3 regions of the Micromonospora sp. NPDC004336 genome follow, and region 3 is predicted to be linked to each of the others. Evidence: riboswitches for the same ligand, from Rfam matches in the RefSeq annotation. Region 3 holds a riboswitch; each other region holds the start of a gene.
What was found. Region 3 has a riboswitch for cyclic di-AMP ahead of ACWENR_RS12955 (NlpC/P60 family protein). Riboswitches for the same ligand answer to the same signal wherever they lie in the genome.
Positions count from the first base shown of each region.

Region 1 (9,680 bases), on a different contig from region 3:
CGCGCTCGCGCAGCAGCCGGAGCCGGCCGACCAGCACCTCCCGGCCCTCGACCGACCCGGTCACGCCGAGTCCCTCGACGTTGGCGAAGCCGGTGACCGGCGGCAGTGCGCCCGCCTCCGCCGCGCCGGCGGCGACCGCCTGGGCGATCGGGTGCTCGGACGCGGCCTCCAGCGCCCCGGCCAGCCGGAGCAGTTCCGCGCGGTCCTCACCGGTCGCCGGGAGGACGTCCACCAGGGTCATCCGGCCGGTGGTGACGGTGCCGGTCTTGTCCAGCACCACGGTGTCCACCCGCTTCGTGGACTCCAGCACCTCCGGCCCCTTGATCAGGATGCCGAGCTGGGCGCCCCGGCCGGTGCCGACGAGCAGGGCGGTCGGCGTGGCCAGCCCGAGGGCGCACGGGCAGGCGATGATCAGCACCGCCACGGCGGCCGTGAACGCGGCGGTCGCGCCCGCCCCGGTGCCGAGCCACCAGCCGAGGGTGCCCGCCGCGAGGGCGATCACGATCGGCACGAAGACCCCGGAGATCCGGTCGGCGAGCCGCTGCACCGCCGCCTTGCCGGTCTGCGCCTGCTCGACCAGCCGGGCCATCTGGGCCAGCTGCGTGTCGCCGCCGATCCGGGTGGCGGTCACCACCAGCCGGCCGCCGGCGTTGACCGTCGCGCCGACCACGGCGTCGCCCGGGCCGACCTCGACCGGGACGGACTCGCCGGTCAGCATGCTCGCGTCGACCGCCGAGGTGCCCTCGTCGACCACCCCGTCCGTGGCGATCTTCTCGCCGGGGCGGACCACGAACCGGTCCCCCACGGCGAGCTGGTCGACCGGGATGCGGGTCTCCGCGCCGTCGCGGATCACCGCGACGTCCTTCGCGCCCAGTTCGAGCAGGGCGCGCAGGGCCGCGCCGGCCGTCCGCTTGGAGCGGGCCTCGAAGTAGCGGCCGGCGAGGATGAACGCCGTCACCCCGGCCGCCGCCTCCAGGTAGATGTTGCCGGCCCCGTCGGTGCGGCTGATGTCGAGGCTGAACGGGTGGGTCATCCCCGGCTCCCCGGCGGTGCCCAGGAAGAGCGCCCACACCGACCAGCCGAACGCGGCCAGGGTGCCGACCGAGACCAGGGTGTCCATGGTCGCCGCGCCGTGCCGCAGGTTGATCCAGGCGGCCCGGTGGAAGGGCAGGCCGCCGTAGACGACGACCGGGGCGGCCAGGGTCAGCGACAGCCACTGCCAGTACTCGAACTGCCAGGCCGGCACCATGGCCAGCACGACCACCGGCACGGTGAGCGCCACGGTCGTCCGCAGCCGGGTGCGCAGACCCCGGAGCTCGTCGACGGGCTCGGTGGCCTCGGGCGTGCCGGCCGAGGCCGGCGGAGGCGGCAGCGCGGCGGTGTAGCCGGTCTTCTCCACCGTGGCGATCAGGTCGTCCGGGGTGACGTCGTCGGCGTACCGGACGGTGGCCTTCTCGGTGGCGTAGTTGACCGTGGCGGCCACGCCGTCCATCCGGTTCAGCTTCTTCTCGATGCGGGCGGCGCAGGAGGCGCAGGTCATGCCGCCGATCGCCAGCTCGATCTGGTTCGGCGCGGTCAGCAGGGGTTTCGTGGTCATCACGGGGTCCCGTCAGTCGTGCCCGTGGCCGGGGGCGCCGTGGTCGGCGCCGGCGGTCGGGGAGATCGGGGCGGCGGGGGTGCCCGGCGCCGCCGGGGTGCCCGTCGCGGCCGGGGCGGCGCCCGGGCCGGTCGGGGCGCCGGCGACGACGGTGAACTCGGCGGTCCGCACCACGCCGTCGTGCTTGAAGTCCAGGTAGAGGCGGTAGGCGCCGGCCGACGGCACCTCAGCGAAGAACCTCACCTCGGGGCCGGGCCTGGTCCGCCCGTCGCCCGGCTCGCCGTCGGGGTGCACGTGCAGGTACGCCAGGTCGCCCTGGCGCAGCGCCACCAGGTGGCCGTACGCCCCGAGGTAGGGCTCCAGGTCGGTGACCGGCGCGCCGTCGCGGCTGACGGTCAGGGCCAGCTCGGCGGTGCGGCCGGGCTCCGGGGTGCCGGCGAGGGTGACGGTGTAGCCGTCGACGGTGGCGCTGGTCGCCGGGGCGGGCAGCGGCCGCTCGGTCAGCACGCCGGGGACGGTCACGTCGACCCCGAGGGTCAGCGCCTCGCCCCCGGTGGGGGTGAAGTCGGCGAAGGCCCGCCAGACGCCCGGCCCGCCCAGCGGCGAGTCGACGTGCCAGGTGCCGTCCGGCGTCATCTCCGGGTGCACGTGCCGGAAGCCGGAGAGGTCGCGGCGGGCGACGATCAGGTGCATGCGCTTGTCGTGGGCCACGTCGTAGCCGGTGACCGGCCGGCCGTCCGGGCCGGTGACCCGGAAGGCGAACTGCCCGGCCGGGGCGGCCACGGTGCGGAGGGTGTAGCCGCGGTCGGAGACGAGCAGCCCGCCGGGCAGCTGGGCCGCCCCGCTCTCGTCGCCGCCGTGTCCGGCGTCGCCGGCGGCCGCGTGGCCGCCGCCGGCGTCGTGGCGGGTGTCGGCGGCGGGGGTGACGGGGCCGGCCACGTGGCCGACCCCGTACGCCGCGCCGAACACCGCCGCGAGGCCGAGGGCGAAACCGCTCAGCTTCGTCGCCGTGTTCATGGTGTACCTCGTCTTCCCCGTGCCGCCGTCAGGCGCCGACGAGGTCGTAGCCGGCCTCGTCGACGGCGGCGCGCACGGTGTCGGTGTCCAGCGGGCTCTCGCTGGTGACGGTGACCTTGCCGGTGGCGAGGTCGACCTGGACGTCGCTGACGCCCGGGATCGCGCCGACCTCGGCGCTGACCGAGCTGACGCAGTGCCCGCAGGTCATGCCCTGCACCTGGTACGTGGTGGTGACCATCGAACTTCTCCTCTCGACGCCTCCAGCATATACCCCCCAGGGGTAATGCGGAGGCGGACGGGCCTCTTGCCTTGTACCGGTACCCGGTGGGGGTATTCCCGGCACGAAGGACCGTACCATACCCCCGAGGGGTACGCTATCCTCGATCCCATGACCACACCGACGCCTACCCCGACCAGGGGATACACCGCCACCAAGGACCAGCTGCTGGCCCGGCTGCGCCGCGTCGAGGGGCAGGTCCGGGGCATCGAGAAGATGGTCGACGACGACCGTTACTGCATCGACGTGCTCACCCAGATCTCCGCGATCCAGGCCGCACTGGACAAGGTCGCGCTCGGCCTGCTCGACGGGCACGCCCGGCACTGCATGCACGAGGGTGCCGCCGAGGGCCGGGCCGACGAGATGGCCACCGAGATGATGGCCGCCGTCGGCCGCCTCATGAAGCGCGGCTGACCCGCCCGCCGACCCCGGCGCCCCGCAGGGGGGCGCCGGGGCGGATCCGTCCGGAGCGCCGGATCAGGCGCCGGGGCGGGCCCGTCCGGGGCTCCGGGCGCGCCGGGGGGCCCGGGCGCCGGATGAGGCGCCGGGGGCGCGGGTCAGAGCCGGCCGAGGATCCCGCGCATCGTGTCGATCTCGGCCTGCTGGGTGGCGACGATCTGCCCGGCCAGGGCCTTGGCCTCCGCGTTCACGCCCCGGGAGAGCTCGTCCCGGGCCATCGTGACGGCCCCCTCGTGGTGGGCGATCATCATGGTCAGGAACTGCCGGTCGAACTCCCGACCGGAGGCCGCCGCCAACTTCGTCATCTCGGCGTCGGTCATCATTCCGGGCATGCCGTGGTCCATGTGCGGCATCTCGGCGCCGGGCGAGGGCACCGGCCGGCCCCAGGCCGACAGCCAGCCGCTCATGGTCGCGATCTCGGGCGCCTGGGCGGCCTTGATCTCCGCGGCGAGCCGCTTGACCTCCGGGTCCGCCGCCCGCGTCGCGGCCAGATCCGCCATCTCGACGGCCTGCCGGTGGTGCGGGATCATCATCTGGGCGAACATCGCGTCGGCGTCGCCGAACGCGGCCGGGCCGGACGCGGTGGCCGCCGGGCCGGTGCCGCCGGGCGTGCCGTGCATGCCCGGAGACGGGTGCCCGTCGCCGCCGCAGGCGGTCAGGGCGAGCGCGGCGGTGACGGTGACGCCGGCCAGGGCGGCACGGCGCGCAAGGGTACGAGTGATCACTTTCTGAGCCTTTCGGTGTCGGAACGTACGCAGCACGACGGGACGCGGACCCGGGGAGACCGGGTCGCGTCGGGCGTCCTATCTGCGCAGCACCGAGACCGTGGCGAGCCGCAGGCCGACCGGCCCGGACGGCGGGGCGCGGGGGGACCGCTCCGGCCCGCCCGACGCCCGGCCCAGCGGCCCGACCGCCCGTACGCCCGCCAGCAGCAGCACGGCCAGCAGCAGCGGGACGGCCAGCGCCCCCAGCACCGCCAGGCACACGCCCCACCACGGCAACCCGCCGCCCGCCCCGCCCGACGGCAGCAGCCGCTCGTGCGGGCAGTCGCCCGGGCAGCCCGCGCCCCCGGCGACGGCCTGACGGGCGAGGCCCGGGGGCGGCGCCACCGCGGCGGCGTACGAAACAGCGGTCTGCCGCTCGGGTGCCTCGCCGCCGTGCGGGCCGGTGTCCGCGGCGCGCGTCGCGGCGACCGTGGAATGCGTCGCGGCGGCGGTCCGCGGCACCACGTCGGCGGTCCGCGTCACGGCGATGGCGGCCCGCGGCACCACGTCGGCGGTCCGCGTCACGGCGATGGCGGCCCGCGTCACCACGTCGGCGGCCCGCGTCGCATCAGTGGCTCCCGTCACGGCGGCGGCCCGCGTCACGGCGGCGGAGTGCGGCGCGGACTCGGCGGCGGAGCGCGGCGCCGTGGCAGCGGGTCGGGTCGCGGCGTCGGCGTGCGTCGCGGCGTCGGCGGAGTGGCCCGTGCCGTGCGTGCCGTGGCCGAGGGTGTGCATCGCGGCGAGCCCGAGCAGCGTGCCGACGAGCAGCGGGATCCGCGCCCATCGCCCCGCCGTCGCCGTCGCCGTCCGCACACCCCCACGCTAGCCGGCCGCAGCCGGTTCTCCTCCGGGGCGACCCGCGCAACCGGCGGTGGCCCGCGCCTCGACACCAGCCCGCACGACCTGCGGCCGGATGTCGGGATGGCTACCATTCGGCCGGTGAGCCTCCGAAATCCGCACCGCCCGCGTCGCCACCCGCGTCGGGCGGCGGCACCCACCGCCCGGTCCCGCGCCCGCCGGGCGGGCACGGGGCGTCACCGCTCCGCCACCCCGGGGGGATCCGGCGCGGCGGTCGACCCGGGCCGCTGAACCGACCGGCCCGCCGGCACGTACCCCGCCCTGGAATCGTTGGGAGACACTCGATGGGCGCCGACCACACCCGTCCCGCACCGTCCGCCCCGCCGGGGGTGCGCCGGATCCTCGTCGCGACGGTGGTGCCCCTCTTCGTCGCCACCCTGGTCGCGGCCCTGGCGCTCTGGCCGTGGGACGCCCCCGACGCGGCTCCCGGCGCCGACCCGCCCCGCCACCACGGCACGGTGACGCGGGTGGTGACCGAGCCGTGCCCACCCACCCCGGAGACACCGGAGGGGTCCCCGGGGGCCGCGGCGGGCCCCTGCGGCACCGTCACGGTGCGGGTGGACGACGGCCCCGCCGCCGGGCAGCAGGTGGAGACGCCGGTGCCGGCCGGGCCCGGCGCGCCGACGGTCGAGGTCGGCGACGAGATCATCCTGGTCCAGCTCACCGACCCCGCCGACCCCTCGGTGAGCACCTACAACATCGCCGAGCACCAGCGCGGCGAGCCGCTGCTCTGGCTGGTGGCGCTCTTCGCCGCGGCGATCGTCGCGTTCGGGCGCTGGCGCGGGCTCGCCGCGCTGGCCGGCCTGGCGGCGAGCTTCGCCATCCTGCTCACCTTCGTGCTGCCCGGCATCAGCGCCGGCCGCTCGCCGCTGCTGGTCGCGGTCGTCGGCGCCGCTCTGATCATGTTCGTGGTGCTCTACCTGACGCACGGGGTGACGGCACAGACCTCGGTCGCCGTGCTCGGCACGCTCGGCAGCCTGGTGCTGACCGGGATCCTGGGCACGATCGCCACCGCGGCGACGCACCTGACCGGCTTCGGCAGCGAGGACGCCACCACGCTGTCGATGTTCCAGGCCGACGTCGACCTGCACGGCCTGCTGCTCGCCGGGATCATCATCGGCTCCCTCGGCGTGCTCGACGACGTCACGGTGACCCAGGCCGCGACGGTCGGCGAGCTGGCGCACGCCAACCCCGGGCTGTCCCGGACGCAGCTCTACCGGGCGGCGACACGGGTCGGCCGCGCCCACATCGCCTCCACGGTCAACACGATCGTGCTGGCGTACGCCGGCGCCTCGCTGCCGGTGCTGCTCCTGCTGACCGCCGACTCCCGGGCGGTGACCCAGATCCTGACCAGCGAGTTCCTGGCCCAGGAGATCGTCCGCAGCGCGGTCGCCACGCTGGGCCTGATCGCCGCCGTGCCGCTGACCACCGGCCTCGCGGCCCTGGTGACCACGGCGGGCCGGCGCGGCGGCGGGTCCGCCACCGACGGCGCCGCCCCGACCCCGCCGGCTCCCCGGCCGGCGGCCGACCGCTCCGAGGCGCTCGAGGCCCTCGGCGGGCCGCGCGCCGGCAGGGCGCCCTCCGCCGCCCCCGCCGGGTGGCCGGACCGAGACGGGAGCACGGACACCGCATGGTGACACTCCTCAGCGTGACCGATCAGGACCCCTCGCCTGATAAACGCGTCACTGGTCACCCTCCGCCCTTACGAAATAACGCATTTAGTCGGCTTAGGGACGTAGATCCCCGGGAGGGCTGTCGGGTAACCTCGCTGCCGGTCACCGCCGAAGGCGCGCAGCGGCGCCTGCGGTGCCGCCGCCCAATCGCCACCAGGCGAGCCGGGGACCCAGGTACGTGGGGTGAATCCGCGACAGCGGTAGGGGCCACTTCCGCCCCGAACCCGTCAGCTAACCCGGTCGGCGGTCGACGGAAGGAAACACTGTGACGGCACCCCTACGCCGCTGGTTGACACCTGTGGTGGCCGTGATCGCCGCCCTGGCCGTCTTCGTCGGGCCCCTCCCGGCGGCGGCCGCACCAACCACACCGCCCCAGCCCTCCGGGCACGGGGACGACGAACCCAAGCTGCTCAACGACCTGATCGAGTCGCGCAACCGCAGCTACGTCCAGGCCAAGTCCAAGCTCGCGAAGTCGAAGAAGCGCCAGCTCGAACTGGCCCTGGAGGTCGACCGGGCGCAGGCCGAGCTGGCGGCGCTGGCGCCGCAGGTGAGCCAGATCGCCGCCCAGTCCTACCGCACGGGGCGGATCGGCGCGGTGTCGATGCTGCTGGACACCGCCAGCCCCGACTCGTTCGTCCGACGCGCCGCCGCGCTCGACGAGCTGAACCTGGTCAACTCCAAGAAGCTCGCCGAGGTCAACGCGGTCAAGAAGCGTGCCGAGCAGGCCAAGCTGGCCCTCGACGCCGAGGTCCGCGAGCAGACGAAGCTGACCAACGAGATGGCCCGCGGCAAGCGCGAGGCGGAGAAGGCCCTCGCGCTCGTCGGCGGCAGGGGGCTGACCGGCGGCAAGGTGGTCGCCACCTCGCCGGTGGCCCGGATGGGGCCGGGTCGCACCTCCGACGGCGACTGGAAGCCGCTGTCCTGCACCGAGGACGACCCCACCACCTCCGGCTGCATCACCGCGCGCACCCTGCACATGTACAAGGAGGTGAAGCGGGCCGGGTTCAACCGGTTCGTGGGCTGTTACCGCTCCGGCGGGCCGTACGAGCATCCGAAGGGCCGGGCCTGCGACTGGTCGCTGCAACGCAGCGGCTTCTCCCCCTGGCACAACGACGACACCTACATGTACGGCAACAACCTGACCGCGTTCCTGGTGCGTAACGCCGACCGGCTCGGCATCTACTACGTGATCTGGAACCGGCAGATCTGGTTCCCGGCGACCGGCTGGAAGTCCTACAGCGGCCCGTCGAACCACACGGACCACGTGCACGTGTCACTGCTCTGACGCCGTACGACGACACAGGGCCGCCCCGCGTCCGCGGGGCGGCCCTTTCGCTTCGTGAGGCGGGTCAGGCGACGGCAGCCGAGGCGGCCGTCGTCGCTTCGTGGCGCGGGTCAGGCGACGGCAGCCGCGTGGGCCCCGTCGGAGGCGGCCCGCGCCCCGTCGGCCGCGCCCAGGTGGGCCGGCACGGAGGCCACCACCCGCGCCTCGCCGGCGGCCAGCCGGTACGACATGCCGACCACGGCGCACCGCCCGGCGGCCACCTCGGCGGCGAGCACGGCCGACCGGTCCAGCATCGCCTCGACGGTGCACCCGATGTGGATGTCGACGATGCGGTCGATGTCGTCCACGCCCTCGGCCGCGGCGCGGCGCAGGCTGGGCACCACGGCGTCGACCACGGCCGGCAGGTGCCCCGGCGGGAGGGCGCCGGTGGCGTCCGCGGCACGGGCGGCCTGGACGGCCCCGCAGGAGTCGTGCCCGAGCACCACCACCAGCGGCGTGCCCAGGACCGTCACCGCGTACTCCACGCTGCCCAGCACCTCGGGCCCGACGGTGTGCCCGGCGGTGCGGACGACGAAGAGGTCGCCGAGGCCGCGATCGAAGATGATCTCGGCGGCGAGCCGGGAGTCGGAGCAGCCGACGATGACCGCGAACGGGTGCTGCCCGTCGGCGACCGCGGCGCGGTGCCCGGCGTCCTGGTTGGGGTGGCGCGGGGCGCCGGTCACGAAGCGCCGGTTGCCGGCGTGCAGCTCGGCGAGCGCCTGCGCGGGATCGGCCGGAGTGTCCGACGCGGCCCCTACGGCGGCGGCTCCCGTGGCCGGCCGCGCGGAATCCTGCTCCGGGCCCGGCCGAGTGCCGGGGGATCCGGGACGACTCATCTCCCTCACCTTGCCCCTCACGTGAAAGACCTGGTCATCCCGGCCGACGCTGGACGCGGGCTGTCCCCACGTTCACACGCACCCGAAGGTACGTCAAGGGATGCGTGATATGCGCTTCATATGTTTGTGCGCACCCGGCGGGGACGGGCGAGGGCCCGGCGGAAAACCCGAAGGGTCCGCCATACGATGGGCGACATGGCGACGACAGGGGAGAACGGGAGCACCCGGAACTGGACGTTCCTCACCAACCACGGTCACGTGCTGCTCGCCATCGCCCGTAACCCCACCGCCCGGCTGCGCGACGTCGCGGACGAGGTGGGCGTCACCGAACGCGCCGCCCAGGCGATCGTCGCGGACCTGGAGGCCGGCGGTTACCTGTACCGCACCCGGGTGGGCCGGCGCAACGAGTACACGCTCAACCCGGCCGGCCGGTTCCGGCACCCCGCCGAGGCGGACCGACAGGTCGGCGCGCTGCTGGCCCTCTTCGCGGACGACGACGCAGAGGGCGCCGACCGCGCCTGAGGCCGCAGGCCGACGCGGCCTGAGCTGGCAGGCCTGCTCGTCCCGGAACTCCTGGTCGTGGTCCGGATCCGGCCGGGGCGCCCGGCGGGCCGGACGGTCAGCCGCCGCGGGCGACGGGGCCGATCAGCTGGCGTTCGGTGGGGGTCATGCTGAGCATCACCCACTGCACCTTGCCCTTGGTGATCAGGCCGACCATCTCGGGGTGCAGCTGGGTGAACCAACTCTGCACACTCGCCAGGCCCAACGCGCTCGCCGCCGTCGCGGCCTCCGTCTCCACCAACCGCTGGAGCAGCACGATGTCGCTGCGTACCAGCGCCTCGACATCCCAGCCGGCCAGGTCGTCGCGGACCACC
Region 1 covers NZ_JBSGDY010000012.1:62,151-71,830, reverse strand. The annotation lists gene ACWENR_RS05095 (heavy metal translocating P-type ATPase) at 1-1,597, opposite strand, end outside; gene ACWENR_RS05090 (hypothetical protein) at 1,610-2,614, opposite strand; gene ACWENR_RS05085 (heavy-metal-associated domain-containing protein) at 2,643-2,852, opposite strand; gene ACWENR_RS05080 (metal-sensitive transcriptional regulator) at 3,003-3,305, shown strand; gene ACWENR_RS05075 (DUF305 domain-containing protein) at 3,449-4,072, opposite strand; gene ACWENR_RS05070 (hypothetical protein) at 4,154-4,927, opposite strand; gene ACWENR_RS05065 (YibE/F family protein) at 5,257-6,609, shown strand; cyclic di-AMP (ydaO/yuaA leader) riboswitch at 6,776-6,906, shown strand; gene ACWENR_RS05060 (coiled-coil domain-containing protein) at 6,911-7,930, shown strand; gene ACWENR_RS05055 (carbonic anhydrase) at 8,041-8,805, opposite strand; gene ACWENR_RS05050 (helix-turn-helix transcriptional regulator) at 8,992-9,327, shown strand; gene ACWENR_RS05045 (hypothetical protein) at 9,425-9,680, opposite strand, start outside.
Region 1: another riboswitch for cyclic di-AMP. It lies ahead of ACWENR_RS05060 (coiled-coil domain-containing protein); the one in region 3 lies ahead of ACWENR_RS12955 (NlpC/P60 family protein).

Region 2 (8,630 bases), on a different contig from region 3:
CCGCCGCGGCGACCCTGCCGGCCTGGGTCGCGCTGGTCGCCGTCGCGCTGGTCGCCGCCGGCGCCGGGGCGGTCGGGCTGGACCTGGCCCGGCGCCGGTTCCGGCCGGGGGCGGGCGGGTCGCCGGTCACCCGGGCGCTGCGCCGCCACCAGCCCGAGTTCCTGCTCTACTTCTCCGCCCCGCCCGGCTCGGAATACCAGGTCACCATGTGGCTGCCCTACCTGGAGCGGATCGGCCGGCCGTTCCTGGTCATGCTGCGGGAGCCGGAGTTCCTGCCCGCCGTCGCCGCTGCCACCACCGCGCCCGTCGTCTACTGCCCGACGCTCAAGGCGATGGACGAGGCGCTGGTGCCCAGCCTGCGGGTCGCCTTCTACGTCAACCACGGCGCGAAGAACAGCCACTGCATCCGCTTCACCCAGCTGACCCACGTCCAGCTGCACCACGGCGACAGCGACAAGGCGCCCAGCGCCAACCCGGTCTCGGCCATCTTCGACCGGATCTTCGTCGCCGGCCAGGCCGCCGTCGAGCGGTACGCCCGCGCCGGCGTCGACATCCCGGCGGAGAAGTTCGTGGTGGTCGGCCGGCCGCAGGTCGAGTCGATCGAGGTCCGGCCGGAGCCGGCGCGCGGCCTCCCGCACCCGACGGTGCTCTACACGCCGACCTGGACGGGGCACCACGCGGACGCCAACTACTGCTCCCTGCCGGTGGCCGAGGCGCTGCTGCGCGGGCTGCTGGCGCGCGGCGCGACGGTGATCCTGCGGGCCCACCCCTACACGTCGCAGAACCCGGCCTCGGCGCGGCAGCTGGGGCGGCTCACCGAGCTGCTGGCCGCGGACCGGGCCCGCACCGGCCGGCCGCACGTCTTCGGCGCCGCCGCCCGCGAGCTGACCCTGGCCGAGTGCGCCAACCGCTCGGACGCGCTGGTCTCCGACGTGTCCGGGGTGATCTCCGACTACCTCTACTCGGGCAAGCCGTACGCGGTGACGGACATGGGCGGCGAGGGCGACCGGTTCGCCGAGCGCTTCCCGCTGGCCGGCTCGGGATACGTGCTGCGCCACGACATGGCAAACGTCGACGAGGTGCTGACCGCGCTGCTGGACACCGACCCGCTGGCCTCGGCCCGCTGGGCCACCCGGACCCGCTACCTGGGCGACTTCCCCGCCGACTCGTACGCCGAGGCGTTCCTCGACGCCGCCCGGCGGCAGCTCGACGCGGGCTGGAACCCGCCGGTGCCACGCGCCGCCGGCGGGGCCGACCTGCCGGTCGAGCCGGACGAGGCGACCCTCTCCCCCAGCGCCTGACCCGCCGCCCGGGACGGCGCGGCTCTCAGCGGTAGGGGTCGACGAGGGCCAGGACCGCCTCCGGGTCCTCGACGTGGGCGTTGTGGCCCAGGCCGGGCAGGGTGGCGACCGGTACGCCCAACTCCTTGAGCTGGGCGTCGGTGACCATGGGGTCGTGCTCGCCGCGGGCCAGCAGCACCGGCACGTCGGTCGCCGCCAGCAGGGCGGGCAGGTCCGGCTCGCCCACCGCGAACGCGGCCGGGTCCATCGCCAGCCGCCAGCGGCCGTCCACCTGCCGCAGCCCGGCCTCGACCACCGGGTGGTCCGGCGCGAAGAGGCCCGTCAGGCCGGCCACCCGCAGGTAGCGGCGGGCCGCCTCGTCCCGGCCGGCGAACCAGGCCACCGGGCGGCCGGCCAGTTCCCCGGCCCTGGCCAGCTCGGCCGGGGACCAGACGGCCTTGATGCCGAGCCCGACCACGGCGTCGACGGGCAGCCCCGCGGCGCGGGCGGCCAGCGCCAGCCCGACCACGCCGCCGAGGGAGTGCCCCAGCACGACGAGCCGGTCGCCCGCCGTGAGCCCCGCGGCGAGCCGGTCGGCCAGCCCGGCGAACGAGTACGCCGGCAGCGGCGGCGACCACCCGTGGCCGGCGAGGTCGGGCGCCAGCCACCGGCCCGGCCACCGGCGCTCCAACAGCGGCGCCCAGGGCAGCCACACGTCGCCGGTCGCGCCCATGCCGTGCAGCAGCAGGAGGACCCGCCGGCCGTCCCGGTCACCCGATTCATCGACCATGGCCCGCAGTGTGCCACCCGCCGGCCGCCCCGGCGAGGGCCGTGACCCGGAGACGACATCGGGCGCCGGCCCCGGGTGGGGGCCGACGCCCGACGGGTGTCGATCAGGCGGAGTAGCCGCGGGTGGCGGCCCAGTTCGCCAGGGCGATGGTGGACATCCAGTACGAGGCGGTCGCCGGGTTCGCCGAGTCGGCGATCTTCACCAGCCGCCCCTCGTCCTGGTAGCCCACGACGGCGACGTAGTGGCCGCCGGGGAACGAGTGCCAGCCCCCCTCGGTGTCCGTGGCGCTGCCGGCGACGTTCACCACGACACCCCGGCCGCCGGCGACGGCGGCGACCACGTCGGCCTGGAGGCGGTCCATCTGCGCCGGGGTCGCGGCGCTGCCCGGGATCATCCGGGTCCGATACGGGTCGCCCTTCACCGTCGCGTTCAGCACCCGGGTGGTGTCCTCGGCGGAGTCGGTGCCCATCTCGTCGGTGCCCAGCTGGGCGCCGAGGGCGTCCTGGCTGCGGGCGACGCCGGCGGCGCTGAGGGCGTGCCGGACGGCGGCGGGACCGCAGTTGTAGAAGGTCGTCTGGGCCTGGTAGTCGTAGTCCAGGGTCTTGGACTTCGGCGGCTTCGGCGACTCCGCCTTCCGGGTCACGTCGGGGTCCGGCCTGGTGCTGGTGGCGCTCGCCGAGGGAGCGCCGGACGTGGCCGGGGCGGCCGTCGACGGGACGGCCGCGGTCCGGGCCTCGCCACGGGAGGCCGCGGTGTCGTCACGCAGCTCGGTCACTGCCGCCGGGGCCTGCGCGGCGGCCGGCGAGGCGTCGCCGTCGGCCAGCAGCGCGCCGGTGCCGGACGCCAGCACGAGCGCGGCGGCCGACGCGGCGGCCACCTGGTAGGGACGCTCGGACGTCAGGCGGCGGAGCTGTCGCTTGAGGTGGTGCTTCATGGTTTCCTCCACGGGCTCGGGGGGTGAGCGGCCGTCGGTTCCTCACCGCAGGAGGAACCGACCGCACGGACGGCGTCCGGCGGTGGTGGACCACTCAGGGGATGCGCCCGGGATGCCGGGCGACGGGCGGTGACCGGTGGGTCAGCTCGTGGCGTACGGCCGGGCGAGCGCGGGCACCGCGGCGCCGTGGAGGCGGCGGCGGGGGGTGGCTGGGTGCTGCACGAGGAATGGAACTCCTTCCGACACCGCCGACCGGGTTAGCTGACGGATTCGGGCGGGAAGAACGCCCTACCACGGGCCGCAGCCCGCGGATTCACCCCGATGTTGCAGTGGGTCCCCGGCTCGCCTGTGCACGATTAGGCGGGTCGGCGCGGCGTCGCCTCTTGCGAACGGGTACCGCACCGGACGCGCCGACATTACTGGCCGGTCGGCGGCCTGCCAACCCGCTCCCACCTGCCTAAACCTTGATCGCGCGACTTTTTTGCGGGCAGCTCGACACTGACGTGACTCAATGGGACGACCGTTTCCACGCGCGCCTTCGGGCGACAACCGGACGAGCGGCCGACAATCGGCGTCGGATCGCCGGCGAAAATCGGCCGGGCCGCGCCGGATGACCGTTTCGGCTCCGCTGTGACCGGCGTCACCGAAATGCCGCCGCTCAGCCCACGCGGGCGGGGCGCCAGCGCGCGGCGGGCGCGGGACGGTGCGCGGCCGCCACCGCGCGGGCCGCCGGGAGCCGGCCCGGCCGGAGCCGGGCCGCCGCGGCGTACGCCTCCGTGGCCAGGGCGCGGGCCGCCTCGGCGGCCAGGTCGGCGTCCCGCCACGCGAGGCGCTCCCGCTCGGCGGCGGCCCGGTAGGCGGCCCGCTTCGCGTCGCGCACCGCCCGGGCCAGGACGATCTCCTGCTCCGCCGGGTGCCGTCGGGGATCCCAGCCCGACCGGTGGCCGAACACGTCGCTGAGCTGGCGGGCGGTCAGGTCGCCGCGCCAGTGGGCGGCCATCGCCGCGTGGTGCAGCCAGCGCTCGCGGGCGGCGTACTCGGCGGGCGTGCGCGGGGTGCGCGGAGCAGGCAGGAGGGCGGCCCCGGTGAACCGGCGGGCGGCGGTCTCCGCCTCGTCGTACGCCTGCCACGCCCGGTCGACCGCCTCCTGCGCGGCGAGCCAGTCGGCCCGCAGCCGGCGGGCGGTACGCGCGGCGCGGTTCGCCGCGACGGCCACCTCCTCGGCGTAGCGGCGCAGGTCGGCCGCCTCGGTCGCGGGGTCGTCGGCGGGCGGGGCGGCCGGCGCGTCGGCGGGCGGGACCCGCTCCGGGCGGGCGACCAGGACGGCGAGCACGGTCAGGGCCAGCAGGAGCAGGGCGGACCAGATGGCGGCGGCCCGTGGCACCCCGATCAGGAACTGGTAGAGGACGTTCTCCATGGTCGGCACCTCACGGGTAGCGAGTGCGGCAGCGGGGGCACCCGGCGGCGCGGCGCGGCCCGACGGGTGCGGATGGGGTGGAAGGCGAAGCAGGGGCACCTCGCGGCCCCTGAGGCAGCGGCAGGCCCTCGCCGACGCCTGGGGCGGACACGGTCCCGGGGCCGGTCGCCGGCCCTGCGGGGGTGGTGCGGCTCAGCCGCGCGGCGGGGCGCGGGGGCCGGTGGTGCCCGGGACGCGCGGGGCCGGGTCGATGGCCGGGCCGACCGCGATCGTCGCCGCGGCCGGGCCCGGATCGGCCGCGGGGGCGAGGGCGACGGGGCCGGCGGCGGCCCGCTCGTCGGCGCCCCCGGCCTCGCGGTCGCCGACGCCGGGGCCCGGCAGGCCGACGGCGACCGCCGGAGCGAGGCCCGCCGCGAACGGCGGCACGGCGAGGGAGGCCGCCGCGAACGGCGGCACCGCGAGGGAGGCCGCCGGGACGGGGCCCGTCTTGCCCGGGGAAACATGCGCGGGGAGCGTCACGGCAGGGGCCGGGGCGGCGGACGGCGGACCGGCGGGGGCCGAGGCGGCGGCGGGGAGCGCCCCCGCGCCGACGGCGAACGCGACCGCGACCGCGAGCCCGGCGAGCAGCCGCGCGGCCCACCGCGCCACCCACCACAGGGGACAGGTGAGCACGACGGGCAGCACGCGACCACGCTACCGCCGACGCCGCCGGTCCGCATCGCCGCCGGGCGTGTCGCCACGGACCGCTCCGGCCAGGTGGACGGGCGCTCGCGCGGGCGGCGCTGTGCCTCGTCCGCCGGGTGGCCTAGTATGCCGTGACCCGGAGGTGACGAGAGGCGAGGCGAATGCACCAGCGGATCCTGATGCGGGCGAAGAAGGGCCCCTTCGACGTCTACTCCCCCGAGGAGTCCCACGAGGCGAACTGGATCGGCGAGAACAACGGCAACCTCGTCTTCAGCCATGCCGCGCACAAGCTGCTGCAGACCGCCACCGCCGAGATCACCCCGACCGAGTTCAAGGTCAACCCGCGCGACGCCGACATGATCAACGAACGGTACGACGTCTACGTCGTCCCGCTGGCCAACGCCTTCCGGCGCAGTTACGCCCACCGCATCGAGCTGATGACGAAGCTCGTCGAGCGGCTGAAGATCCCGGTCGTGGTGCTCGGCGTGGGCGTGCAGACCGACGTCAACGGCGACCGGGAATACCTGCGCCCGATCGACGACGTGGTGACCCGGTTCGTCAAGGCGGTGCTCGACCGCTCCCACAGCATCGGCGTACGCGGTGAGATCACCGAGGGCTATCTGCGCACCCTGGGCTTCTCCGCCGTCGACGTGATCGGCTGCCCGTCGATGTTCCTGCACGGCGACAGCCTGCGGGTGGCGAAGCGCAAGGCGGCGCTGGCGCCGGAGGACCGGGTCGCCCTCACCGTCTCGCCGTACGTCAAGTCGATGGCGAAGATCATCGCCCGGCACCACGAGCGGTACCCGAACCTGCGCTACCTGCCGCAGGACCTCAAGACGCTCGGCACCCTGCTCTACGGCGATGCCCCCGAGGACCGGGGCAAGTCCAGCGCCATCCCGATCCACACCTCGCACCCGCTGTTCACCGAGGACAAGGTGCGGATGTTCGTCGACCCGTGGACCTGGATGGACTACCTCTCCCGGTTCGACTTCGCGTTCGGCACCCGCATCCACGGCACCATCACGGCGCTGGTGGCCGGTACGCCCGGCTACCTGTTCGCGCACGACTCGCGCACCCTGGAGCTCGCCCGCTACTTCGACATCCCGCACCGGGTGATGAAGGAGGTGCCGGCCGACGTCGACGCCGCCCAGCTCTACGCGGAGGCGGACTACACGGCGCTGGTCGAGGGCCACAAGGCGCGCTACGAGACGATGCTCGCCTTCCTCGCCAGGCACGACCTCGGCAACGCCTTCGCCGACGGCGACAGCGCCGCCCGGTTCGACGCACGGGTGCGGGCCACCACCTTCCCGCCCGCCGTGCGGCCGGCCGCCGCGACGCCGCCCGACGTGCTGCTGGAGCGGATCCAGTGGCTGCACGACCGCAACGCGCAGCTTCGGCAGGACGCGGAGGCGCTGCGCGAGCAGCGCCTGCGCTCCCGGGTCAAGCGCGCCGTGGGCAGCCCGGTGCGCCGCATGCTGAACCGTTAACCCCGCGCTGGGCGGCTGTTCAGGGACTTCACCTTCGCCGGCAACGTGAGGTTCCGGGGCCGTCCATCCACGCCGTCGATGGTGTCGGCGTGGTCATTGAGCCGACGCAAGCACCGCTGCTGAGCATCGTCGTGCCCGTGTACGGCGTCGAGCCGTACCTCTACCAGTGCCTCGAGTCGATCCGCGCCGACGTCCCGGCCGGCGAGGCCGACGCGGTGGAGGTGGTCGCCGTGGACGACGCCTCCCCGGACCGCTGCGGGGAGATGCTGCGGTCGTACGCGGCCGGGCGGGCCGGGATCCGCACGGTGCACCTGCCCCGCAACGTGGGCCTGGGCCCGGCCCGCAACGCCGGCCTCGACGTGGCCGCCGGCGCGTACGTCTGGTTCGTCGACAGCGACGACTGGCTGCCGCCGGGCACGATCCCGGCGGTGCTGGACCGGCTGCGTCGGGACCGGCCCGACGTGCTGATGCTGGACCACCTACGGGTGCACGAGGGCGGCCGGCGGGAGGTCGACGCGAGCAGCCACCTGCTGCGCGGCGTGCCGGGCGTGGTCCGCCTGGCCGACCGGCCGCAACTGCTGCGGGTGCAGCACACCGCCTGGAACAAGGTGGTCCGGCGCGGGTTCATGGCCGAGCTGGGGCTGCGCTTCCACCCCGGCTGGTACGAGGACATCCCGTTCAGCCATCCCCTGCTCATCGGCGCCGAGCGGATCGCCGTGCTGGACCGGGTCTGCTACCTCTACCGGCAGGGCCGGCTCGGTGCGATCACCTCGACCCGCAGCCGGCGGCACTTCGACGCCTTCGACCAGTACGAGCGGCTCTTCGACTGGCTGGACCGGCACGCCCCCGACGACCGGCTGCGGGCCGAGCTGTTCACCCTGATGGTCAGCCACTACCTGGTGGTGGCGGGCAACGACGGCCGGCTGCACCCGCGGCTGCGACGCGCGTTCTTCCGCCGGGTCGCCGAGCACTACCGCCGTTACCTGCCCGGCGCCGGCTACTCGCCGCCGGCCGGGGTGGCGGGGCTCAAGCACCGGCTGGTCGGCCGGAACAGCTACCTCGCGTACGCCACGCTGCGCCGAGCCGACCGGGCCGCCGGCCGGGTCCGGGGCAGGCGACCGACCCCGCCGGCCGCCCCCGCCCCGGAGCCCACCCCCGCCCCGGACGCCGGACCGGCCACGGACGCCGCACCCGCCGGAGAGGCCACAAAGGCCGCGCAGGCCACGGACGCCGGGCGCGCCGGGCCGGCCACGGAGGCCGGGCACGCCACGGAGGCCGGGCGGACCGCGGCCGGGACGGTGGCGACGGACCAGGCCGCCGCGCTGGCGAGCCGACGATGACCGGGCTGCCGACGGCGACCGGGTCGCTGCGGCCCGCCGACGACGGGGACCTGCGCCGGATGCTGCGCTGGCGCAACCACCCGCAGGTGCGCGCGGTGAGCCTGACCAGCCACGAGATCGGCCCGGCCGAGCACGCCGCCTGGTGGTCGCGGGTCCGCGTCGACCCGGACCGGCGGGTGCTGGTGCACCTGCACGACGGCGAGCCCGCCGGCGTGGTCACCTTCGCCGGGTTGACCTCCCCGGACCGCGCGCTCACCTGGGGGTTCTACCTCGACGTCGGCGGGCTGGACGCCCGGGGGGAGCTGCTGCCGGCGTGGCTGTCGCTGGAGCGGGCGGCCGTCGCGTACGCCTTCGACACCCTCGGGGCGCGGACGCTCGGCGGCGAGACGCTGGCCGCCAACCGGCCGGTGCTGGCCCTGCACCGGCGCTTCGGTTTTCGCGAGGTCCGGCGCTACGAGCGGGACATCGACGGCACGCCGCACCAGGTGGTGTGGACGGAGAAGAGCAGAGGAAGATGACGGCGACAGTCAAGATCGGGCCGCACGCGGTCGGCCCCGGCGAGCGACCCCTCGTGGTCGCCGAGATGTCCGGCAACCACAACGGCAGCCTCGACCGGGCGCTCGCCATCGTCGACGCGGTGGCGGCCAGCGGGGCGCACGCGCTCAAGCTCCAGACGTACCGGCCGGACACCATCACCA
Region 2 covers NZ_JBSGDY010000198.1:18-8,647, forward strand. The annotation lists partial or broken gene ACWENR_RS27025 (CDP-glycerol glycerophosphotransferase family protein) at 1-1,301, shown strand, start outside; gene ACWENR_RS27030 (alpha/beta fold hydrolase) at 1,327-2,070, opposite strand; gene ACWENR_RS27035 (C39 family peptidase) at 2,174-3,004, opposite strand; cyclic di-AMP (ydaO/yuaA leader) riboswitch at 3,236-3,377, opposite strand; gene ACWENR_RS27040 (hypothetical protein) at 3,663-4,421, opposite strand; gene ACWENR_RS27045 (hypothetical protein) at 4,614-5,105, opposite strand; gene ACWENR_RS27050 (polysaccharide pyruvyl transferase family protein) at 5,267-6,592, shown strand; gene ACWENR_RS27055 (glycosyltransferase family 2 protein) at 6,682-7,932, shown strand; gene ACWENR_RS27060 (GNAT family N-acetyltransferase) at 7,929-8,450, shown strand; gene pseI (pseudaminic acid synthase) at 8,447-8,630, shown strand, end outside.
Region 2: another riboswitch for cyclic di-AMP. It lies ahead of ACWENR_RS27035 (C39 family peptidase); the one in region 3 lies ahead of ACWENR_RS12955 (NlpC/P60 family protein).

Region 3 (5,633 bases):
CGTCGCTCTCCTCCGGCGGGAACGAGTGCAGGGCGTAGCGGCCGTCGCGCTCCAGGTCGCGGCGCTTCGGCGAGTCGACCACGAAGCAGAAGAGGCCCTCGTCGGTGATCACCGGGGAGACCGGGTGGACCCGGGGGCCGCCGTCGGCGCGGACGGTGGCCAGGTAGCCGAAGCCCGGCCCGTACTGCTGCATGAGGGAGCGGATCCCGTCGGCGAGGCGGGGCTCGTCGGCGGCGAATTCGGACCAGGAAGCCATGCCGACATTCTATCGAACACGTGTACGAACAGGTAGTCCGACACGCAGGTCACGCACATCGCTCGCTATGGTGTTCCGATGCTGCTCTCCGACCGCGACCTGGTCTCCGAGATCAAGGCGGGCACGCTCGCGCTGGAGCCCTTCGAGCCGACGCTGGTGCAGCCGTCCAGCATCGACGTACGCCTCGACAGGCTGTTCCGGGTCTTCAACAACCATCTCTACACCCACATCGACCCGGCCATGCAGCAGGACGACCTGACGTCGATGGTCGAGGTGCCCGAGGGCGAGCCGTTCGTGCTGCACCCGGGCGAGTTCGTGCTCGCCTCGACGCTGGAGGTCATCTCGCTCGGCGACCAGCTCGCCGGGCGGCTGGAGGGCAAGTCGAGCCTGGGCCGGCTCGGCCTGCTGACCCACTCCACCGCGGGCTTCATCGACCCCGGCTTCTCCGGCCACGTGACGCTGGAGCTGTCCAACGTGGCCAACCTGCCCATCACCCTCTGGCCGGGGATGAAGATCGGCCAGCTCTGCATCTTCCGGCTCTCGTCGCCGGCCGAGCACCCGTACGGCTCGGCGGTCTACGGCTCCCGCTACCAGGGGCAGCGCGGCCCGACCCCGAGCCGCGCCTGGCAGCACTGGCGCACCTGGCCGACCCGCTGACCCGACCGGCGGGCCTGCGGAGGGCCCCCGCCGCGCAGGGGCCCTCCGCACGGTTCAGCCGGGCCGGCCGTAGCTGTGGATCGGGCCGTCGTCGACCTTCTTCATCTTGACCGGCACCCCGGCGCGGGAGGCGTGCACCACCCAACCTCCGCCGACGTACATGCCGACGTGGTGCAGGTCGCTGTAGTAGAAGACCAGGTCGCCCGGGCGCAGCTCGCCCCGGCTGACGGTGGCGGTGACCCGGCGCTGCTGCGCGGCGTTGTGCGGCAGCGAGACACCCGCCTTCGCCCAGGCGGCGAGCATCAGGCCCGAGCAGTCGTACGAGTCGGGCCCCTCGGCACCCCAGACGTAGGGCTTGCCGATCTGGGCGCAGGCGAACTTCACCGCCGTGCCGGCCCCGCCGCCCGGATAGCTGGCCGGGCAGGGGGCGGGCCGCAGCGGGCCGCCCCCGCCGCTGCCGTAGATCCGCAGCCGCAACTTCTGCAACCGGTCGATCTCGGCGTTGATCTGCTTCTTCTTCGCCGCGAGCTGGGCCTCGGTCCGGCCGAGCTGGACGACCATCTCGTCCAGCGGCGCCTTCTTCGCGGCCAGCCGGTCGCGCAGCTCGGCGACCTGCCGCACGTCCTGCTGCTGGTGCTGGGCGAACCGGTCGAGCAGTTCGAGCTGCCCGACCATCTGGTCCGGCGAGCGGCTGCCCAGCAGGGCGTTGACGGCGGAGACGTTCTCGCCCTTGTAGGCGCGGACGGCCAGCGCGTTGACCTTCTCCATCGCCTGGTCGACCTGCTCCTGGAGCGGCGCGATCTGCCTGGCGAGCGCGTCGGCCTGCCGGCGCCTGGCGGCCAGGTCCTGGCGGGTGGCGTTGTGTCGTTCGATGATCGGTTCGAGCTTGTTCCAGTCCTCGTCGATCTGGCGCTCGATCTCGGCGACCGTCGGTTCGGCGTGGGCCGCCGTGGCGCCGCCGGTCAGGACGACGGCGAACGCGGCCAGGGCGGCGAGGGCGGTGGTGCAGCGGTACCAGCGTGGGCGCGGCGCAGCCGTCGTCGGGCCGGCGATGACCGGCCGTGCCGACGGTGGCCGCGGGGCATGGTGTGCCACCGGGGTCCGTACTCCTTCTTCCCGTACCGCCTACCGGGTTAGCTGACGGGTTCGGGCGGGAAGGGGACGCCCTACCGCAGAGGCTGCGGATTCACCCCGGGTACCTGGGTCCCCGGCTCGCTCGGGAGCGACTCGGCGGTGTCGGACCGTCACCGCCCCGGATGGGCGGACTGTCACCGGCCCGACGAATGACCAGAGTAGAGACGGTCGTTATCGATCCGCAACCCGTCGCGCCGTGACACACCGTATTCACCTGGGCCGAGGGAACGCGCAACCCCGGCAACGAAGATTTTCTTCCTGTTGAATAGAGAGATCGAAATGTATTGACGAGAGCCGCCGGCCGGAGCGAAGGTGACCCCACATCCGCCCGTAGAACTGGGGGTCTGATGCACCTGACAGCGACATCGAGGAGCAGACGCGTCCTGCTGGCCGCCGCCGTCGCGGCAGCTCTGGCGGCGACGCCGCTCACCGCCGCCGGATCCGCCGCCGCCGCGCCGACGGCCGACCGGCAGCAGCAGTACGCCGCCGCGTCCGCCGAGTACGGCGTGCCGGAGAGCGTCCTGCTCGGAGTCTCCTACCTGCAGTCCCGCTGGGACACCAACGCCGGCACACCGAGCACCAGCGGCGGCTACGGACCGATGCACCTCACCGACGCGGAGCACGTCGCCGCCCAGTCGGGGGGCACCCACCACGACGAGGGCACCGAGGACCCGCGCGGCGACGACTCCCGCCCGTCCCTGGCCGAGGCGCACGAGCCGCCGCCCGCGGCACCCCCCGCCGAGGCCGCGCTGCGGACGCTCGACGCCGCCGCCGAGCTCACCGGCGCCAGCGAGGAGGCACTGCGCACCGACGTCACGGCGAACATCCGGGGCGGGGCGGCGCTGCTGGCCGCGTACCAGAGGGAGATCGGCGCCCCGGTCGGCGCCGACACCGACCCGGCGGCCTGGTACGGCGCGGTGGCCCGCTACTCCGGCGCGGACAGCGCCGACGCCGCGGCGGCCTTCGCCGACGAGGTCTACGGCACCATCAACACCGGCGACAGCCGGCTCACCGACGACGGGCAGCGGGTCAGCCTGCCCGCCCGCGTGGTGCAGCCGCAGCGCACCTGGCTGGACCGGCTCAACCTGCGCAAGCTCGCCCGGCCCGACGGGCTGGAGTGCCCCGACACCATCTCCTGCGAGTGGATCCCGGCGCCCTACGAGAAGTACGGCCCCGGCGCGGGCGACTACGGCAACCACGACCTCTCCGACCGGCCCAACCGGCAGAAGATCGAGTACATCGTCATCCACGACACCGAGGGCTACTTCGGGCCGAGCGTCAACCTGGTCAAGGACCCGCGGCGGGTGGGCTGGCACTACACCTTGCGCTCGGTGGACGGCCACATCGCCCAGCACATCAAGACCAAGGACGTCGGCTGGCACGCCGGCAACTGGTACGTGAACTCGAAGTCCATCGGCCTCGAACACGAGGGCTTCGCGGGGCACGGCACCTGGTACACCGAGGCGATGTACCGCACCTCCGCCAAGCTGGTCCGCCACCTGGCACTGCGGTACAACATCCCGCTGGACCGGCAGCACATCATCGGGCACGACAACGTCCCCGGCACCGTGGCGTCGACCGTGCGCGGCATGCACTGGGACCCGGGCCCGTACTGGGACTGGTCGCACTACTTCGACCTGCTCCGGGCGCCCTTCAGGTCAACCGGCACGCCGCACACCGGGCTGGTCACCATCGACCCGGACTTCGCCACCAACCAGCCGGAGTTCACCGGCTGCAACCGACAGCCGCCGGGCGTGCCGAACCCGCCGCCGCCGGTGGCTCCGTGCCCGCTGCGCGGCTCCTCCGCGGTGATCCTGCACAGCGCGCCGAGCCACGACGCGCCGCTGGTCAACGACATCGCGCTGCGGCCCGACGGCACCCCGAACACCATGTACGTCTCCGACCACGGGGCCCGGGCCTCGGCGGGGCAGACGTACGCCCTGGCGGGGGTGCAGGGAGACTGGACCGCGATCTGGTACCTCGGCCAGAAGGCGTGGTTCCACAACCCCGCCTCGAAGCCGACCGCGAAGTGGTCCGTCGGCTTCGTGGTGACCCCGAAGGCCGGCAAGGCCACCATCCCCGTCTACGGCCGGGCCTACCCGGAGCAGGCGGCCTACCCGGCCGGCGTGCCCTACCAGGCGATCTCGCCGCTCCAGTACACCCTCTCCGCCGGCCAGCGGTACGCCGTCGGCACCGTGCTCCCCGGCGAGTACTACCGGGCCGTCACCTTCGACGGATCCGCACCGGGTGACTGGACGGTGATCCGCGGCGACAACAGGTACGTGCAGATCCAGTTCGGACACCGGATCATGTACGTCGACCTGGCCGACGTGAACCTGCTGCCGTCCCCACTGGGCGCGCCCGGCTGACCCGTCCCGACGGTCCCGGCGCAGGCCGGCCCGAGCACGACGAGGGCCCCCGGTCGACTCGACCGGGGGCCCGCTCGCGCGGTGGTGCGCCGGATCAGCCGGGCCTGCGGAACCCGGCCACCGGCATGGTGTTGATGCTGGAGACGTTTACCGGCTTGCCGGCCCGGGGCGCGTGCACCATCTTGTCGTTGCCGAGGTAGAGGCCGACGTGGTGCAGGTCGCTGAAGAAGAAGACCAGGTCACCCGGGCGCGCCTCGGAGCGCGGGATGGCCTTGCCCTCGTTCCACTGGGCGCCCGTGAAGTGCGTCAGGTGGATGCCCGCCGCCTTGTAGGCGTACTGGGTCAGACCGGAGCAGTCGAACGAGTTCGGGCCGGTCGCCCCCCACACGTACGGGTCGCCGACCTGGGCGCACGCCGTCCGGATCGCGGTCCGGGCCGCGTCGCTGACCACGCCGTTGATGGTCGGGCACTTCTCCGTCTTGACGGTCGTCACCGGCAGCGACGCCTCGAGCTTCTTGATGTCGGCGTCGATCTGCTTCTTCTTCGCCGCCAGGTCGTTCTGCTGCTTCGTCTGCGAGACGATGAGCGCGTCGAGCTTCTGCTTCTCCGCGTCGTACTTCTCGCGGACCTTGGTCACGCCCTCGAGCTGCCGGCGCTCGTTCGCGGCCAGCCGGTCGAGGAGGGTCAGCTGCTCGGTGAGCGCGTCCGGCTTGGCGCTCACCAGCAGCGCGCCGATCTCCTGCGACGGGCCGGAGATGTAGTAGCGGGAGGCGAGGTCACCGACCCGGTCCATCGCCAGCTCGGTCTCCAGCGCCAACGGCTGGATCTTCTTCTGCAGGTCCGCCGACTTCTTGCGGTTGACCTTCAGCTGCGCCCGCACCTTGTTGTACTGCTCGATGGTGGGCTCCAACTGCTCCCACTTCTTGTCGATCGCCGCCTCGATCTCGTCGACCGAGGGCTCCGCGTACGCGGGGGCGGCGATCGCGCCGGCGCCGACGACCGCGGCGGCGACCAGGGTGAGCAGACGGTGGGCGGCCCGGCGCAGGCCACCCGGACGAGCAGACCGTCCCGGTGCGTGACGATGAGGGGGCATGGTTGCCACCGGCACCGACTCCTTTTGCAACCCGACCGCCGGGCGCCTCGCGCGAGGGAAGAGGGGCGAGACAGACGACCCACAGCGGCCGGTGCCCAACATTAGGGAAGGCACGGTGCGGAAT
Region 3 covers NZ_JBSGDY010000047.1:308-5,940, forward strand. The annotation lists partial or broken gene ACWENR_RS12945 (pyridoxamine 5'-phosphate oxidase family protein) at 1-256, opposite strand, end outside; gene dcd (dCTP deaminase) at 335-913, shown strand; gene ACWENR_RS12955 (NlpC/P60 family protein) at 968-2,008, opposite strand; cyclic di-AMP (ydaO/yuaA leader) riboswitch at 2,021-2,156, opposite strand; gene ACWENR_RS12960 (N-acetylmuramoyl-L-alanine amidase) at 2,395-4,416, shown strand; gene ACWENR_RS12965 (C40 family peptidase) at 4,511-5,524, opposite strand.